Regions from separate parts of the Arthrobacter sp. 05L45_2 genome, predicted to be linked through region 2. Evidence: riboswitches for the same ligand, from Rfam matches in the RefSeq annotation. Region 2 holds a riboswitch; each other region holds the start of a gene.
The links. A riboswitch is a leader RNA that binds a small molecule or an ion and turns the genes downstream of it on or off. The one in region 2 is predicted to bind thiamine pyrophosphate.

Region 1 (6,765 bases), on a different contig from region 2:
TGCCCTCGTACCGGCCGCAGGCGAAGACCAGCTGGTCCTCCTCCGCGAGCTCATGCGCGATGGCCTGGCTGAAGCGCTGCCCCGCCGGCGACGGGACAATCAGGACCGGCTTGCGCACCGCCGAGTCCTCAGGCTTCTCGGGCGCTGCCTCGGTCGCAGCCTGCGGCGCCGTCTCTATCGCGGCCTCGGCCACGGCAGTGAGCGCCTGGGCCCAGGGTTCGGGCTTCATGACCATGCCGGCTCCGCCACCGTATGGGGTGTCATCCACCGTCCGGTGCCGGTCGGTGGTGAAATCCCGGAGGTCGTGCACGTTGAGCTCCAGCAGGCCGTCCTGCCGGGCTTTCCCGATCAGGGAAAGTTCCAGCGGGGCGAGGTACTCGGGGAAGATGCTGACGACGTCGATCCGCATCTTAGGTGTTGTCCTCCGCGCTGCCCTGGGAGCGGCCGACAGTGTCGCCGCCCTGGGAGCGGCGGATAGTGTCGCCGTCGTCCGGGGTAGCGCCCGCCTCGGTGTTGACCTCAAACAGGCCCGCCGGCGGGGTGACAACGACGTATTTGTCGGCGACGTTGACCTCGGGGACGATCTGCTCCACGAACGGGATCAGGATTTCCTTGCCGCCCCGGTCCGTTACGACCAACAGGTCCTGGACCGGCATGGTGTGCAGTCCGGAGACCTTGCCGACGACGGTATCGCCGACGCGGACGTCCAGTCCCACGAGCTCGTGCTCGTACCAGCCCTCGTCGTCGTGCTCGTCCAGCTCCTCGGTCTCAATGTAGAGTTTGGCGCCGCGGAGGGCTTCCGCGTCATTGCGGGTTTCCACTTCCTCGAAGGCCAGCAGCAGGATGTCCTTGTTCCAGCGGGCGCTTTCCACGGTCAGTGGACCGGACGAGGCCGGCTCAACCACGAACTGGGTGCCGGGAACGAAGCGGTCACCGGGAGCGTCCGTCAGCACCTGAACGGTTACCTCGCCGCGGATGCCGTGGGGCTTGCCGATTCGTGCCACCTGAAGCTGCATCTGTTCCTCTGTTCGATTCGTTTTGAAAGTGTTGGTGCATTTGCTGCGCAAAACAGTCCGGCCCCTCCACCATAAGCTGGTGGAGGGGCCGGACTAAAGATAAGTACTGCTGGTCGCGCTACCGGCGGCGGTCGGTGTCGACGACGTCGACCCTGACCTGCTCGCCGTCCGCCAGTGCCGCCACCACAGTGCGCAGTGCGCGTGCGGTGCGGCCCTGGCGACCGATCACCCGTCCGAGGTCGTCCTGATGAACGCGCACTTCGAGGGTGTCCCCGCGGCGGTTGTTCTTGGCACTGACCTTGACGTCCTCGGGGCTGTCAACAATCCCGCGGACCAGGTGTTCGAGCGCTTCTGCCAGCAATCTACTCAGCCTCGGTGGTCTCTGCTTCGGCGTCGGCCGGAGCCTCGGCTGCGTCGTCCTTCTTAGCCTTCTTGGTGATGGCTTCCGGGATGATCACGGAACCCTTTTCCGGGGTGACAAAGGCTTCCTTGGGAGCCTTAGTCTTCAAGGTGCCCTCCTGGCCCGGGAGACCCTTGAACTTCTGCCAGTCACCGGTGATCTTCAGGATCGCGGAAACCTGCTCGGACGGCTGTGCGCCGACGCCGAGCCAGTACTGGGCACGGTCCGAGTCGACCTCGATGTACGAGGGCTCTTCGGTCGGGTGGTACTTGCCGATCTCTTCGATGGCACGGCCATCACGCTTGGAGCGTGCGTCCATGACGACGATGCGGTAGTACGGTGCGCGCATCTTACCGAAGCGCTTAAGGCGAATCTTTACGGCCACTTTTGTGGTCACTCCTGTTTCTGAAACGGGGTCGAGCCCGGCGTTCTGCACCCGTGGGGCGGGCCGTACTTGGGGGTTCTAAAGGACAGGATCCGGACGCGGAGAGAGGGGCCACGCAGATCGAGTACCTGTTCATTGTGCCAGATCACCGCGAGGATTTCGACTTGACACCCCAGCCGGGCGTGATGGGGCCGGTTTTTACCAGGGTGATGGGGCGGCGGCCCTTGTTCGCGGCGTCAGGAAGTCCAGACGTAAAGTCCGGCCCGGGTGGCCGGGTCGACGCCGGCCGCGAGCCCGGCGAGCTGGCGGACATAGCGGGCCGCCTGGTCCGCGCCGAAGGGCATATCCTCTTCCGCCGCCCAGCTTTCGGCGACGTCGGCGAGCACGTCGCCGTCGCCTTCCGTCTCGTAGCTGAGCAGGTCCGCGAGTGCGCGGACCATGGCGGCGGGGACGCCCAGGAGCGAGTCGCTGGCCACGTCCACCATGGCGAGTTCGTAATCGGCGCCCGCAGCGTGCACCGCGGTACCGGCCAGGTCGCCGAGCCGCTCGACCTCGAAGTCGCTGATGTCCTGGATCCGGACCGCGCCCGGGGCGGCTGCGGCGCCGCCGTCGAGGGCCGTCGCGCGCTTGAGGGCGGCATCATGGGTGGCCACGAAGATTTCAGCAAATCCCAATGAACTCATCCTTCGGTGTAGTGCGGCGAGGCCGCGGTGGTGGCGTCAGTTCAGCCTAACTGTTCGCACGCCACCCCCGGGACGGACATGCCCATCCCTGGCGCCGACGAATGGACATATTCACGTTATGTCCATGCGCCGACCCGAGGAGCGGACATGTCCGTGCGCCAACGCGGCAACCAACGGGCATGCCCGCCCCTGACGCCAAAGGATGGGCATGTCCATCCCTGGGCCACGGAACGGGCATGTCCGTCGAGGGCAGTTAGCGGACCGCGACCCGGATGCGGTTGCGCCAGGGGTCGTCGAATCGGAGCTCGGCGCCGGTGTGGTGCGATTCGACCCCGGCCGTCTTGAGGCGGTCGGCAAGGGCGCCGACATCGTCGCCCGACGGTACTTCGATCAGGACCTCGCCGAGGCCCAGGGTGTCGCGGCGCGGTCCGGCCCCGCGACTGTTCCAGACATTCATAGCCATGTGGTGGTGGTAGCCGCCGGCCGAGACAAAGAGCGCCTGGCCGTGCCAGCCGGCGGTCTTCTCAAAGCCGAGTGTGCCGACGTAGAAGTCGTGTGCGGACTGCACGTCGCCGACCTGCAGGTGGACGTGCCCGACGCCGGCCTCGGCCTCGCGCTGTCCGGCCAGTGAGGCCTCGGTCAGGTGCTGCTCAAGGTACCGCTGGGGTGGCAGAGCGAGGCTATCCATCACCACGTTCGTTCCTTCCCAGGACCAGGCGTCGCGCGGCCGGTCCCAGTAGAGCTCGATGCCGTTGCCCTCGGGATCGTTGAAGTAGAACGCCTCACTGACCAGGTGGTCGGCGCTGCCGGTGAAGGACTGCGGTTCGTATTGGGCGGCGGAGGCGATAGTGGCGGCCAACGAAGCCTGGTCATCGAAGAGCAGGGCGGTGTGGAACAGGCCCGCTTCACCGCGCGAGGGCAGGTTGAGTCCGGGCGCAGGCGCGAGGTGGACCAGCGGCTTGGCCTTGCGGCCGAGGTAGAGGCCGCCGTCCTGCTCGGCCACGATGTCGAGGCCAAGGGCGCGCTGGTAGTAGTCGGTCATCACCTTCATGTCGCCGACCTTGAGCATCACGGTGCCCATGGTGAGTTCGGCCGGAAGGAGATCCTGGGTGCTGGTTTCTGCGGTCATCGCAACGCTCCGGTGGTTTGTGGCCACCGCCTTTCGGTGACCCTTCATAGTGCTAAATTACTTGAAGCTTCAATTTATTCCTAATGCACCTCGGACCGAACCACTTGTCCGCGCAACACTATGCTCCGTGGTGCCTGCAGGGTGGCGAGATCCCGGCGCGGATCCTCACTGCAGACCAGCACATCGGCACTGGCACCCTCGGCGATGCCCTCTGCGCCGAGCCATGCCCGCGCGGCCCAGGCGGCGGCGTCGAGGGCGGCCCGGGCGGGCAGTCCCGCGGCGTGCATGGCCTGGATCTCGTCGGCAATCCGCCCGTGCTTGATGACACTGCCCGCGTCGGTCCCGGCGTATAGAACGACGCCGGCCTCGTGCGCCTCGAGGACCCGCTCGGCCCGCCGTTCCCAGAGCCCGAGCATATGGGCTGCATAACGGGGAAATTTGTCCCGCGCCTGGGCCGCGATGTCCGGGAAGGTCGCAATATTGATCAGGGTCGGCACAATCGGCACGCCCTGTTCGATGAAGCGGGGCAGGTGCCGGGGCAGCAGGCCCGTTCCATGCTCAATGCAGTCGATCCCGGCGTCGAGCATGTCGTCCAGGGTCTGCTCGGCGAAGCAATGCGCCGTGACGCGGGCCCCCTCGTCGTGGGCTGCACGGACTGCGTCCATGACGGCCGCCGCCGGGAAGCTGGCGGCGAGATCGCCGGCGTCGCGGTCGATCCAGTCCCCCACCAGCTTCACCCATCCGTCGCCGGCACGGGCCTGCTTGCGGACCGTCTCGACCAGTTCCTCCGGCTCCACTTCAACGGCGAAGCCCCGCAGGTACCGGCGGGTCCGGGCAATGTGCCGGCCGGCGCGGATGATTCGAGGAAGGTCGGCCCGTTGCTGGACCCAGCGGGTGTAATGCACCGCTCCTGCGTCGCGGACCAGGAGGGTCCCGGCGTCGCGGTCCGTCTGCGCCTGCCGTTCCACTACGTCCTCCGGAACGTCGCCCTCCGGGCCGAGGCCGATGTGGCAATGGGCGTCGACCAGTCCGGGAATGACCCAGCCGTCCAGCACGAGGTCCGACGGCGCCCGCGGACGGTCGAAAGTCAGCTTGCCGTCGACCGCCCACAACCCGCGCCGCTCCTGATCCGGGGAGGTGAGGACCGTGCCGCTGAACTCGATAATGCTCATGGCCTACAGCTTAATCCGCATAACGACCCGGCGCCCCGGGACAACCGTCAACTACAAGCAGCCTGTGGTAGCTTCGTCTACGACCACACGGGTGCCCTTGCAGGGGCTGAGATCGGGCTGACGCAGCCTGCGACCGTTGAACCTGTCCGGGTAATGCCGGCGAAGGAAGTGAGTAACCCTTTGAGCACCACAAATCCCCAGCACAGCCCTGCCCGATACGGGAACAGCACGGTTCAGAACGGCCCCGCCGCCGTTGCTGCCCCGCCGGTAACCCAGTCACTGAAGTCGCATGGCCTGGCGTATGTCGAAGCCGGCGGGATCCGCGTACCGGTGACGGAGATCGCCTTGGAGCCGTCGCCCGGAGGCTCGGCAAATCCGTCGTTTCGGGTGTATCGGACGGCAGGCCCGGGCAGCGATCCCGTCGTGGGTCTGGCCCCGTTCCGTAGCGACTGGATCACCGAACGCCTGGACACCGAGCCCTACAGCGGCAGGGAACGCAACTTGCTCGACGACGGCAAGTCCGCGGTCCGGCGGGGCGCCGCCTCTGCCGAGTGGCGCGGCGCGCCCCCGCAGCCTCGCCGCGCGGTTGCCGGCCGGACGGTCACGCAGATGCATTACGCGAGGAACGGAACGGTCACACCCGAGATGCGCTACGTCGCCCTGCGCGAGAACTGCGACGTCGAACTCGTTCGCAGCGAGCTGGCCGCCGGCCGGGCGATCATCCCCAGCAACATTAACCACCCGGAGTCAGAGCCGATGGTCATCGGCAAGGCGTTCCTTGTGAAGATCAACGCCAACATCGGCAACTCCGCCGTTACCAGCTCTATTGCCGAGGAAGTCGACAAGCTTCAGTGGGCCACGCAGTGGGGTGCGGACACCGTCATGGACCTCTCCACCGGTGACGACATCCACACCACGCGCGAGTGGATCATCCGCAACTCCCCCGTCCCCATCGGCACTGTACCGATCTACCAGGCGCTGGAGAAGGTCAACGGCGAGGCGAATGCCCTGACCTGGGAGATCTTCCGGGACACCGTGATCGAACAGTGCGAACAGGGGGTGGACTACATGACCATCCACGCAGGCGTGCTACTGCGTTACGTCCCCCTGACAGCCAACCGGGTTACGGGTATCGTGTCGCGCGGCGGCTCGATCATGGCCGGGTGGTGCCTGGCGCACCACCGGGAGAACTTCCTCTACACACATTTCGATGAGCTGTGCGAGATTTTCGCGAAGTACGACGTTTCGTTTTCGCTGGGCGACGGACTGCGGCCGGGCTCGACGGCGGACGCCAACGACGCTGCCCAGTTCGCCGAGCTGGATACCCTGGCTGAGCTGACCCAGCGGGCGTGGGAGTTCGATGTGCAGGTCATGGTTGAAGGCCCCGGACATGTGCCCCTCCATCTGGTCCGGGAAAACGTGGAGCGCCAGCAGGAACTATGCCAGGGCGCTCCGTTCTACACGCTGGGACCGCTGGTGACGGACATCGCACCCGGCTACGACCACATCACCTCAGCAATCGGCGCCACCGAGATCGCCCGATACGGCACCGCCATGCTGTGTTACGTCACGCCGAAGGAACACCTCGGGCTACCCAACAAGGACGATGTGAAGACCGGCGTCATCACCTACAAGATCGCCGCCCACGCCGCGGACCTGGCCAAGGGACATCCCGGCGCCCACGAGCGCGACGACGCGCTCTCCAGGGCGCGTTTCGAGTTCCGCTGGCGGGACCAGTTTGCGCTGTCCCTCGACCCGGTCACCGCCGAGGCCTTCCACGACGAGACGCTGCCGGCGGAACCGGCCAAGACAGCCCACTTCTGTTCCATGTGCGGGCCTAAGTTCTGCTCCATGCGGATCAGCCAGGACATCCGGGACGAGTTCGGGTCAGCGGAAACCCAGGCTGCCATCGCCCGGCAGGCTGACGGGATGCGGGAGAAGAGCGCGGAGTTCCTCGCGGCTGGCGGCAAGGTCTACCTG
Region 2 (3,607 bases):
TCAAGGTGGTCCGCGACGTCTTCAACGAGGACTTCTCCAAGCTGATCGTCTCCGGCGAGGAAGCCTGGGACACCATCGAGGCCTACGTCACCTACGTGGCACCGGACCTGGTGGGCCGGCTCGAGAAGTGGACCAAGGACACCGACATCTTCGCCGCCTGGCGCATCGACGAGCAGATCCACAAGGCGCTTGACCGCAAGGTCTTCCTGCCGTCCGGCGGTTCGCTCGTGATCGACCGCACCGAAGCCATGACCGTGGTGGACGTCAACACGGGCAAGTTCACCGGCAGCGGCGGCAACCTCGAGGAAACCGTCACCAAGAACAACCTGGAAGCGGCCGAGGAAGTTGTCCGGCAGCTGCGCCTGCGCGACATCGGCGGCATCATCGTCATCGACTTCATCGACATGGTGCTCGAATCCAACCGGGATCTCGTACTGCGCCGCATGGTGGAGTGCCTGGGCCGGGACCGGACCAAGCACCAGGTCGCCGAGGTGACCTCACTCGGCCTTGTGCAGATGACCCGCAAGCGGATGGGCACCGGGCTCCTGGAAGTCTTCGGCGAGCAGTGCGAAGCGTGTGCCGGCCGGGGCATCGTCACCCACGACGAACCCGTCGAGCACCGCCGCGCCAACACCGTCGCCGCTGAGCACCACGTCCCGCGGACCGAACACCAGCCTGCAGCCCGAAGTGAGCGCAAGCGTCGCCGCGGCAAGGGCGGCCAGGGGAACGGCGAGGCCATGCCGTCCACGCCGGCCGTTGCAGCCCACCCCGAGCCGACGGAAGCGGAACGCCACGCCAAGGCGGAGGCAACCCGCGCGGCACTGGCGAACATCGCCGCCGCCGCGCACGCCGCCCACCTGCACGACGGCGACGCGCATTCCGCGCCGGACGCCGCCACCCGGCAGGCCGCGCTCGATGCCGCGGTAGAGCTCGCTTCGACGGAGGAAGCCGCCGGACGTCCGGCCGCGGTCCTGACCTTCGGCGGCGAACAGGTCGCCCTGCCGTTCGTCGAGCACGCCGAGGAAACCCGGCAACCGGCGCTGACCCTGGACCTGCTGACCGAGGCTTTCGCGAGCCTGGGCGACTCCGAGTCCGGTGCGCAGACGGCGGCGGCCCCTGCGGTCGAGACGGCTGCAGCCGAAACTCCGGCGGCCGGGACCGCCGGCGAGGCCCCAGCGGCGTCGCCCCGTGCCACCCGGGGACGGGGACGGGCCCGCACTGCCCGGATCCAGCCGCCAGGCACCCGCACCCGCGAAGAGCAGGCATCGGCACGCCAGGAGGCCGCCAAGGCCCCGGCCCAACAGGCCCCGGCACGCCAGGAGCCCGCCAAGGCCCCCGCGGCTAAGGCTCCGGCCGCAGCAGCGCCTGCTGCCAAGGCTCCCGTCAACCAGGCCCCTGCGGGTTCGGCAGACGGCACGGCACCCCGCCGGGTCCGCCGTAACCGCAGCGCCAGCCGCGCCCAGGGTGCCGCCAACGAGACGTCCGTGCAGCAGCGCGAGAACGCACCGTCGGTAGCAGCAGTCTCCGTCCACGAGGCCAAGGCGCCGGAACCGGCAACGCCCGCCGCTAAGTCCGCCGCTGCGGAACCGGTCATCCTCGGCGTCGGCGTACCGGCCTCGGAGCTCTAGGCCCGGGAAAACCCCACCGCCCGCGGGTATCGTCCGGGCCCGACGTAACATCACGTCGGGCCCGGACGGTGCCCGCGAGTGCGTTAACGGCCCGGAGCTGCGGGGCGGCTAGGCTGGGGAACTGACACGGGGTGCCGCGCATCGAGCCGGCTGAGATCCAGACCCGTTGAACCTGTCCGGTTAGCACCGGCGAAGGGATGTCTTATGCTTTCAACCACCCCGCAGGTAACCGCGCCCCCGGCGGCCCAGCCGGACCCCTCCCGCCCTGCCCCCATCCTGCATTCGGCGTTCCCGGGCCGGGCGGCAGCCCATACGCGGCCCGCTACCGCCCGGATACCCCGCGTCCTGGCCATCGCCGGGTCCGACCCGTCCGGCGGGGCCGGCATCCAGGCGGACCTGAAGAGCATCGCGGCGAACGGAGGCTACGGGATGGCCGCCGTCACGGCCCTGACCGCCCAAAACACCCGGGGTGTGCGGGCCGTGCACGTGCCCCCGGCCTCCTTCCTCACCGCCCAGCTCGAGGCTGTCAGCGATGACATCACCATCGACGCCGTCAAAATCGGGATGCTCGGCGACGCCGCGGTGATTACCGCCGTCCGGGACTGGCTCGAGAAGGTGCGGCCCGCCGTCGTCGTCCTGGACCCGGTCATGGTGGCAACCAGCGGCGACAGGCTGCTCCGCGAATCCGCGGAGGACGCCCTGAGGTCCCTCCTGCCCCTGGCGCACCTCATCACCCCCAACCTGGCCGAGCTCGCCATCCTGGTCGGAGAACCGACCGCCCGGGACTGGGCCGGGGCGTTGGAACAGGGCAAACGCCTCGCGGCGCAAACCGGGACCACGGTGCTGGTCAAGGGCGGACACCTGCCCGATGGCGGCACCTGTCCGGACGCGCTGGTCAACACCGGGGGAGTGCTCCGCGGGGAGACCGTGGAGGTGCCCGGTGAGCGGATCGCCACCCGCAACAGCCACGGTACGGGCTGTTCCCTGTCCTCGGCGCTGGCCACCGCCCAGGTCCGGTGCCAGGACTGGGAAGCGGCGCTGCGGGAAGTCAAACCGTGGCTTCAGGGGGCGCTGGCGGACGCCGGACGCCTCGAAGTTGGCACCGGCAACGGCCCGGTGCACCACTTCCACCACGTAACCGGCGCCCGGCCGCCGGCTGACGGCGACTTCGCCGAGGGCCTCGACGGGATCGCCACCGGCGGCCTGGACGCTATTTATGGTCTGGACTTCATCCGGGGGCTGGCCAGCGGCGCCCTGCCCGAACACGAGTTCGCCTACTACCTGCGCCAGGACGCCTTGTACCTCAACGGCTATTCACGGGTCCTGGCCCGCGCGGCCGCCCTGGCGCCGTCGGAAGCGGAACAGCTCTTCTGGGCCCGGTCGGCGCAACAGTGCCTCGAGGTCGAATCCGAGCTGCACCGGACCTGGCTGGCCGGACGCGCGGGGGAGGCGCGGCCCGGTCCGGTCACGAAGGCCTACGTGGACCATCTCCTCGCGGCCTCGCTGGGCAGTTACGGCGTCCTCACCGCGGCAGCGCTGCCTTGTTTCTGGCTCTACGCCGAGGTGGGCGCAACCTTGCACAGGCAATACCTCGACGCCGGCGCGCCGGCCGAGCACCCCTACGCGGAGTGGCTTCGCACCTACGCCGACGAGGCCTTCGCCGAGGCTACGCGGCAGGCAATCCGGTACACCGACGCCGCGGCCCGGCGCGGTTTCGAGTCGGAGCGGACCGCCATGACCGAGGCGTTCCGGCAGTCCTGCGACTACGAGGTGGCGTTCTTCGACGCGCCGAGGCTGCACGCCTGACGCGGCCCCGGCCCTGCGGCCGGTAACATTATGGGGCGCGGTTCCGGAAGTCGCCGCGGCAGCACCGCTCCAGCCCCTCGGGGACGGGGTGTGGCGGCCGTCACGCATCACTCTCCGGAGCCGGCCTCGTTTGCGGCCGAAGGCAAAATTAGCGTAGTCTAGATCTTCGGTGC
Region 3 (6,765 bases), on a different contig from region 2:
CTCCCTTGCCGCGGCCGGGGCGATCATCCGCATCGCGCGCGGGCCCTCGCTGCTGGACCGGGTGCTGGCCGCGGACGTCCTGCTGGCCATCCTCGGCGCGGCGCTCTGCATCGACATGGCCGTCAACCGGCACCTGAACAACCTGATGCTGCTCGTGGCCATCTCCATCATCGGCTTCGTCGGCTCGGTGACGGTGGCACGGTTCGTGGCGGACCGGAGGAAGCAGCCCAATGAATCCTGAGACGAGCTCCGTGGATACCGTGATCGACGCAGTCTCTGCCGTCTTTATGGTGGTGGGGGCGCTCATGTCCCTCGGCGCCGCGATCGGCCTGCTGCGCTTCCCGGACCTGATGAGCCGGATGCACGCCGCCACCAAGCCGCAGGTACTGGGGCTGTTCCTGCTGCTGTGCGCCGTCGGGCTGCAGATGCGCACATGGTGGGTGTGGCCGGTGCTGGTGGTCGCGTGGATCTTCCAGCTGCTCACGGTGCCGGTCTCGGCCCACATGGTGGGCCGGGCCGGCTACCGGACCAAGCACCTGCACCCGGAACTGCTCAGCGCCGACGAGCTCGAAGCCGTGGTGCAGCAGGCGGCCGGGAAACGCGGGTTCACCGACGACGGCGAGTGACGCCGGGCGGTGTGCCCATAGCGGTGTGCCCTTAGACGATGTCCTGGGTCTTGGCGAAGCGGCTGATGGCGCGCTGGGTGCCGCGGTTGGCGAGGACCTGGATGATGGCGCTGACCGAAGCGGAGATCAGCGCGAACGTCAGGGCCTGGCGCAGGGTGGTGGGGACGTCGTCGTCGTGGCCCTTCGGCGGCTTGTTGCCGGTGGTCTTCTCCCACGCGGTGTCGACCAGCTTGGTCCCGACGAAACCGGCGACGAGGCTGATGCCGGTGCCGAGCAACTTGATGAGGATGTTCATGCGTCGTACTCCTTGCGGGCGGAAACAGGGCTCCCCCTAGCCTAGCGTCCCTGCCGTCCGAGGATTTCCGACAGCGCCTCGACCACCAGCTCATGGTCAGCCTTCTGCGGCAGGCCGGATACGGTGACCGTGCCGATCATTCCGGTTCCGCGCAGGTAGATCGGGAAGGAGCCGCCGTGGGCCGCGAATTCCAGCTGGTCGAACCAGGCGTTGTCCTCGATCCGCCGCCCGGACGCCCGCGCCCGCAGCCCCACGAGCAGGGACGGGACCTCGTACCGCACGGCCGTGCGCTGCTTGGCTTTGATCCAGCGGCCGTTGTCAGGGGTGGCGCCCTCCAGCGCCGCGTGGAAGAGCACCTGCTCGCCCTTGGTGATGTCGATGGCGATCGGATGGGAGCGCTCCCGGCCCAGTTCCACCAGGAGCAGCCCCAGGTCCAGGGCGTCGTCCTTGCTGAAGGACCGGAACTGGAGCTCCTCGATTTCGGTGAGGATGCGGCCGATGAGCGCCGCCAGGGAACCCGGCGGCTGGGGCTCCGCGGAATCGGGGTCGAAGTCGGGGGAAGGCGCTGGGGAGTCGGTCAAAGGAATCACCTTCCGTCAGCCGCGGCCGGGGCCCGGCCGCGGCTGCGGCCGATGCTCGCGATCTGAGCAGACTCTACCAAGCAGGCCGATCCCGGTCACCGGCTCGTGCGGGCGATCTGCCGGGTGTAAACTGAGCCAGCCCACAAGGGTGAATTGCATACGACAGGGGAGCGCCGCCGTCGGGCCTCCGGAGCAGTCCGGAACCTTAGGTGGGCGCTGAGAGTGCGGACAGCCGCAGACCCTCGAACCTGATCCGGTTAGTACCGGCGCAAGGGAGTCGAGTTCTCAGGGTGCCCGGCACCCGCGGTGCAAACCGCGGCGCCACCGGAGCACCCTCCCCTCCTGTACCTCAGGAGGAAGACATGACTGATATTTCTGCAAAGCAGACACTGACCACGGGCAAATACACCTGGCGGGTGGTGGACATTGTGGTGGCGGCGTTGATCGCTGTTGCCGGCGGCGTAATTTTCTGGGCCTGGGACCAGGGCGCGAACGTGGTGACCACGCCGCTGAACGCGGTCTACCCGCCACTGACCGGGCTGTACGCCGGCGGGTGGATGATCCCCGCGATTCTGGGCATGCTGGTTATCCGCAAGCCGGGAGCGGCCGTGTTCTGCGAAACCGTAGCCGCCACGGGGGAGCTGATCATGGGCTCGCAGTACGGCGCGTCCGTGCTGTTCTCCGGCTTCCTGCAGGGCCTCGGCGCGGAGCTCATCTTCGCCGCGTTCCTCTACAAGCGGTTCAACCTGCCGGTCTCGCTGCTGGCCGGAGCGGGCGCCGGCCTGTTCTGCGGCCTGAACGACTCCTTCCTGCCCTGGGGCTGGAACATCGCGTACGAGACCGGTGACAAGCTCGCCTACATCATTTTCTGCGCCATCTCCGGGGCCGTGATCGCCGGCGCCCTGGCCTGGATCGCCACCCGCGGCCTGGCCCGGACCGGTGTGCTGGCTTCCTTCGCGTCCCGCAAGGCGGCAACGGAACCCGTGTTCTCCTAGGGCCCGGACACGTATGGGAACCCTCGACGACGTGCGCCCGGCTGCGGTCACCGCCCGCGGCTGGGGCTGGCGGCATGCCGGCCGCACCCGCCCGGCCGTGAGCGGCTTGGACCTGGACATCAGCCCCGGCGAACGCGTGCTGCTCCTGGGGCCGTCCGGCGCGGGAAAATCCACGCTGCTGCACGCCCTGGCGGGGGTGCTCGGCGACAGCGCCGGCGCGGGACCGGCCGCGGACTCCGAGGATTCGGACGAGACCGGCAGCCTGCTGATCGACGGCGCCCCGCCCCGGGCCCGGCGCGGCACGGCGGGCCTGGTCCAGCAGGACCCCGAAACCCAGGTGGTGCTCTCGCGGCTGGGTGACGACGTCGCCTTCGGCGCCGAGAACCTTTCCGTGCCCCCGGCGGAGATCTGGCGGCGGGTCGCGGAGGCGCTCGACGACGTCGGGCTGGCCGGCCTGCCGCTGCAGCACCCGACGTCCGCGCTCTCGGGCGGACAGAAGCAACGCCTGGCGCTCGCCGGGATCCTCGCCATGCGGCCCGGGCTGCTGCTGCTGGACGAACCCACGGCCAACCTCGACCCCGCGGGTGTCCTGGAAGTCCGTGACGCCGTGGCACGGTGCCTGGACCGGACCGGAGCCACGCTGGTGGTGGTGGAGCACCGGGTGGCCGTGTGGAAGGACCTCGTCGACCGGATCGTGGTGCTGCAGCCGGGCTCTGCCACGGAGCCGGCCGTGTTGTTGGACGGCGCCCCGGACCAGGTCCTGGCGCAGGCGAGGGACATGCTCATCGCTGCCGGGGTCTGGGTGCCGGGCCACGTGCCGCCCACCCGTCCCCGCCGGCAACCCGGTGGGGACGGCGTCCAGTCTGGCGGCGTCCCCGCCGGCGGGATCCAGTCCGGCGGCGTCCAGTCCGGGCAGCTGCTCCTGGCCGCCGAAGGCCTCGCCGTGTCCCGCGAGCGGACCCGCCGCTCGGGCCTGCTCCAGGGCTTCAGGGCCATCCCGCCGGCGCCGGTGCAGACCGGCCTCGCGGCCCAGGTCCGGGCTGGAGAGGCCCTGACCATCACCGGCCCGAACGGCTCCGGCAAGTCCACCTTCGCCCTGACCCTGGCCGGCCTGCTGGCCCCGGTGGCGGGAACAGTATCGGCCACCACCGAGCTGAGCGCCGGCGCGGGCATCGACCCCTACAAGTGGAAGGCCCAGCAGTTGATCGCCAGGATCGGCACCGTGTTCCAGGAACCCGAGCACCAGTTCGTGACCGGTCGGGTGCTGGACGAGCTGAAGTTCGGTCCGCGCCACCTGGGCCATGGTGAAGAACGCGTGGACGAGCTCCTGGAACGCCTGCGGCTGCGCGACCTGGTGGACGCCAATCCCTACACGCTCTCCGGCGGCGAAAAACGCCGGCTCTCCGTGGCCACCGTGCTGGCCGCCCACCCGCAGGTGCTGGTCCTCGACGAGCCCACCTTCGGCCAGGACGTCAACACGTGGGCGGAACTCGCGTCCCTCCTCTCGGAGCTCCTCGACGCCGGGACCTCCGTGGTCTCGGTGACCCACGACGCGGAATTCAGCGCCGTCCTGGGCGGCACCGAACTGACGCTCGCCGCGCCGCATGCGCGGCAGCCGGACAGCGCCGGCCGGACGATCCCGGGGGTGGCGGCGCCGTGAGGGGCCCGCTGATCCTGCCGGGAACCGGGGCCGTGCTGACCCGCGCGAATCCGCTAGCCAAGTTCTTCGGCGTCCTGCTCATCACCCTCGTCCTGGCGCTCTCCATCGACTGGGTATCCGCCTCCGTGGCGCTCGGGTTCGAACTCCTGCTGTTCCCGCTGGCCGGCCTGACCCTGGCCCTGCTTTGGCAGCGCGGCTGGCCGCTGATCCTCGCCGCTGCCCTGGGCGGCTGGAGCACTGCGATCCTGGCCGCGGACCACGGACGGACCCTGCTCGACGTCGGCGTCTGGTCCATCAGCGAAGGCTCGCTGGCGCTGGGCCTCGGTTTCCTGTTGCGCGGTCTGGCGATCGCCCTGCCCGCGGTCCTGCTGATGAGCTGCACGGACCCCACCGACTTCGCCGACGCCCTGGCGCAGCAGGCCAAACTGCCGCACCGCTTTGTCCTCGGCACCCTCGCCGCGATGCGGCTGGTGGGGCTGATGGCCGAGGAATGGCAGACCATCGGCATGGCGCGGCGGGCGCGCGGGGTCGGCTCGCACGGGAACCCGGGGCAGCGGCTGAAGGCCACACTGGGGCAAAGCTTCGGACTGCTGGTCCAGGCCGTCCGCCGCGCCTCCCGGCTCGCCGTGACCATGGAAGCCCGCGGGTTCGGCGGGGCGCCGCGGACCTGGGCACGGCCAGCAGTATTCACGCCGATGGACGTGTGGGTGGTCCTCGGCGGCGTGCTGATCGCGGGCGGCGCGGTGGCGGCAGCGCTCGGCGCCGGGACCTGGAACATGGTCTTCCTCGGCCAGCAGTAGCGCCGGAGGTGGCGCCAGAGGGCTGGGCCCCGGGCCCTCGGCGGGAGGAGAGCATATCGCACAGAATGGATATTTTGTGAGCTTCACTGCAATTCACGGCCACAAGCGGGCCCAAATAGCTCATCCGTGATATTTATTGAATATGACTCAACAGACTGCTGAATACGTCGGCGCCGTCCTTCGGAATGCCCGCGGCGAGAAGGGCTGGACCCAGGGACAGCTGGCCGCCGAGCTGGGAACCAGCCAGAGCGCCATCGCCCGGATGGAGCAGGGCAAGCAGAACCTGAGCCTGAAAATGATCCAGCGGCTCGAGACCATCTTTGGCCGGGCGATCGTCAAAGTGGGCCGGCCGCAGATGACCCACCTCCGGGTGGAAGGCGGCCGTACGCTCTCCGGCGCCGTGGACGTCAACAGCAGCAAGAACGCCGGCGTCGCCCTGCTGTGCGCGAGCCTGATCAACCGCGGCACCACCGTCCTGCGCCGGCTGGCCCGGATCGAGGAGGTCAACCGGATCGTCGAGGTGCTCACCAGCATCGGCGTCGAATGCACCTGGCTCAACGACAACGACCTGCAGATCCGGCGCCCGGCCGTCCTGGACCTCGACGCGATGGACGTCGAGGCCGCCCGCCGAACCCGCAGCGTCATTATGCTGCTGGGCCCGCTGCTGGATGAATCCACCGAATACCGGCTGCCGTACGCCGGCGGCTGCGACCTCGGCACCCGCACCGTGGAGCCGCACATGCAGGCCCTGCGGCAGTTCGATCTGTCCGTCGAGGCGAAGTCCGGTTTCTACAGTGTCCAGGCGCCGCCGTCGGACGGGCATGACCGTTCCTTCGTGCTGAGCGAACGCGGCGACACCGTGACAGAAAACGCAATCATGGCAGCCGCCCACCGCCGCGGCACCACCATCATCCGCAACGCCAGCCCGAACTACATGGTCCAGGACCTCTGCTTCTACCTGCAGATGCTGGGCGTGGAGATCGACGGCGTCGGCACCACCACGCTGAAGATCGTCGGACGCCCCTCAATCGACGTCGACATCGAGTACTTCCCGTCCGAGGACCCGATCGAGGCGATGAGCCTGATCACCGCCGGAATCGTGACCAACTCCGAGGTCACCATCCGCCGGGTGCCGATCGAGTTTATGGAAATCGAGCTGGCCACCCTCGAGCAGATGGGCCAGCAACTGGAGGTCTCGGCCGAATACGTGGCCCGCAACGGCCGCACCCGGCTGGTGGACGTCACCACCAAGCCCTCGGAGCTCAAAGCGCCGGAGGACAAAATCCACCCGATGCCCTTCCCCGGCCTGAACATCGACAACCTGCCCTTCTTCGCCGTGATCGCCGCGAACGCGCAGGGCCAGACCATGATCCACGACTGGGTCTACGAGAACCGGGCCATCTACCTGACCGAACTGAACAAGCTCGGCGCGCAGGTCCAGCTCCTGGATCCGCACCGGATCTACGTCAACGGACCCACCAAGTGGCGGGCCGCGGAAGTCGGCTGCCCGCCGGCCCTGCGCCCGGCCGCCTGCCTGCTGCTGGCCATGCTCGCAGCGCGGGGTGTGTCCGAACTGCGCAACATCTACGTGATCGAACGCGGGTACGAGGACCTGGCCGAGCGGCTCAACACCATCGGCGCCAAGGTCGAGTACTTCCAGGACTGATACCGCGCTCCCGCGAAACAACAGGTAGCGGTCTAGGGCAGGTGCTGGCGCACAATGGTTGCATGCGCACCTTTGGCGTCGAGGAGGAACTGCTGATCGTGGACCCCGCCACCGGGGTTCCGCTGGCGCTTGCTGACACCGT

Region 1: linked by a shared signal. The riboswitch ahead of thiC (phosphomethylpyrimidine synthase ThiC) and the one ahead of thiD (bifunctional hydroxymethylpyrimidine kinase/phosphomethylpyrimidine kinase) in region 2 are both predicted to bind thiamine pyrophosphate.
Region 3: linked by a shared signal. The riboswitch ahead of AC1DHD_RS09495 (ECF transporter S component) and the one ahead of thiD (bifunctional hydroxymethylpyrimidine kinase/phosphomethylpyrimidine kinase) in region 2 are both predicted to bind thiamine pyrophosphate.

Annotation. Positions count from the first base shown of each region.
Region 1 covers NZ_JBFTNO010000011.1:5,666-12,430, reverse strand. Annotated here, with positions in the region: gene trmD (tRNA (guanosine(37)-N1)-methyltransferase TrmD) at 1-409, opposite strand, end outside; gene rimM (ribosome maturation factor RimM) at 411-1,016, opposite strand; gene AC1DHD_RS01960 (RNA-binding protein) at 1,135-1,377, opposite strand; gene rpsP (30S ribosomal protein S16) at 1,379-1,801, opposite strand; gene AC1DHD_RS01950 (hypothetical protein) at 2,038-2,475, opposite strand; gene AC1DHD_RS01945 (VOC family protein) at 2,738-3,613, opposite strand; gene AC1DHD_RS01940 (amidohydrolase family protein) at 3,694-4,785, opposite strand; TPP riboswitch at 4,863-4,970, shown strand; gene thiC (phosphomethylpyrimidine synthase ThiC) at 4,939-6,765, shown strand, end outside.
Region 2 covers NZ_JBFTNO010000063.1:27-3,633, forward strand. Annotated here, with positions in the region: partial or broken gene AC1DHD_RS07105 (ribonuclease E/G) at 1-1,628, shown strand, start outside; TPP riboswitch at 1,746-1,843, shown strand; gene thiD (bifunctional hydroxymethylpyrimidine kinase/phosphomethylpyrimidine kinase) at 1,833-3,434, shown strand.
Region 3 covers NZ_JBFTNO010000101.1:1,421-8,185, forward strand. Annotated here, with positions in the region: gene AC1DHD_RS09475 (MrpF/PhaF family protein) at 1-241, shown strand, start outside; gene mnhG (monovalent cation/H(+) antiporter subunit G) at 231-626, shown strand; gene AC1DHD_RS09485 (DUF4235 domain-containing protein) at 658-921, opposite strand; gene AC1DHD_RS09490 (heme-degrading domain-containing protein) at 963-1,502, opposite strand; TPP riboswitch at 1,657-1,795, shown strand; gene AC1DHD_RS09495 (ECF transporter S component) at 1,865-2,497, shown strand; gene AC1DHD_RS09500 (ABC transporter ATP-binding protein) at 2,511-4,157, shown strand; gene AC1DHD_RS09505 (energy-coupling factor transporter transmembrane component T family protein) at 4,154-4,957, shown strand; gene AC1DHD_RS09510 (UDP-N-acetylglucosamine 1-carboxyvinyltransferase) at 5,100-6,623, shown strand; gene AC1DHD_RS09515 (glutamate--cysteine ligase) at 6,686-6,765, shown strand, end outside.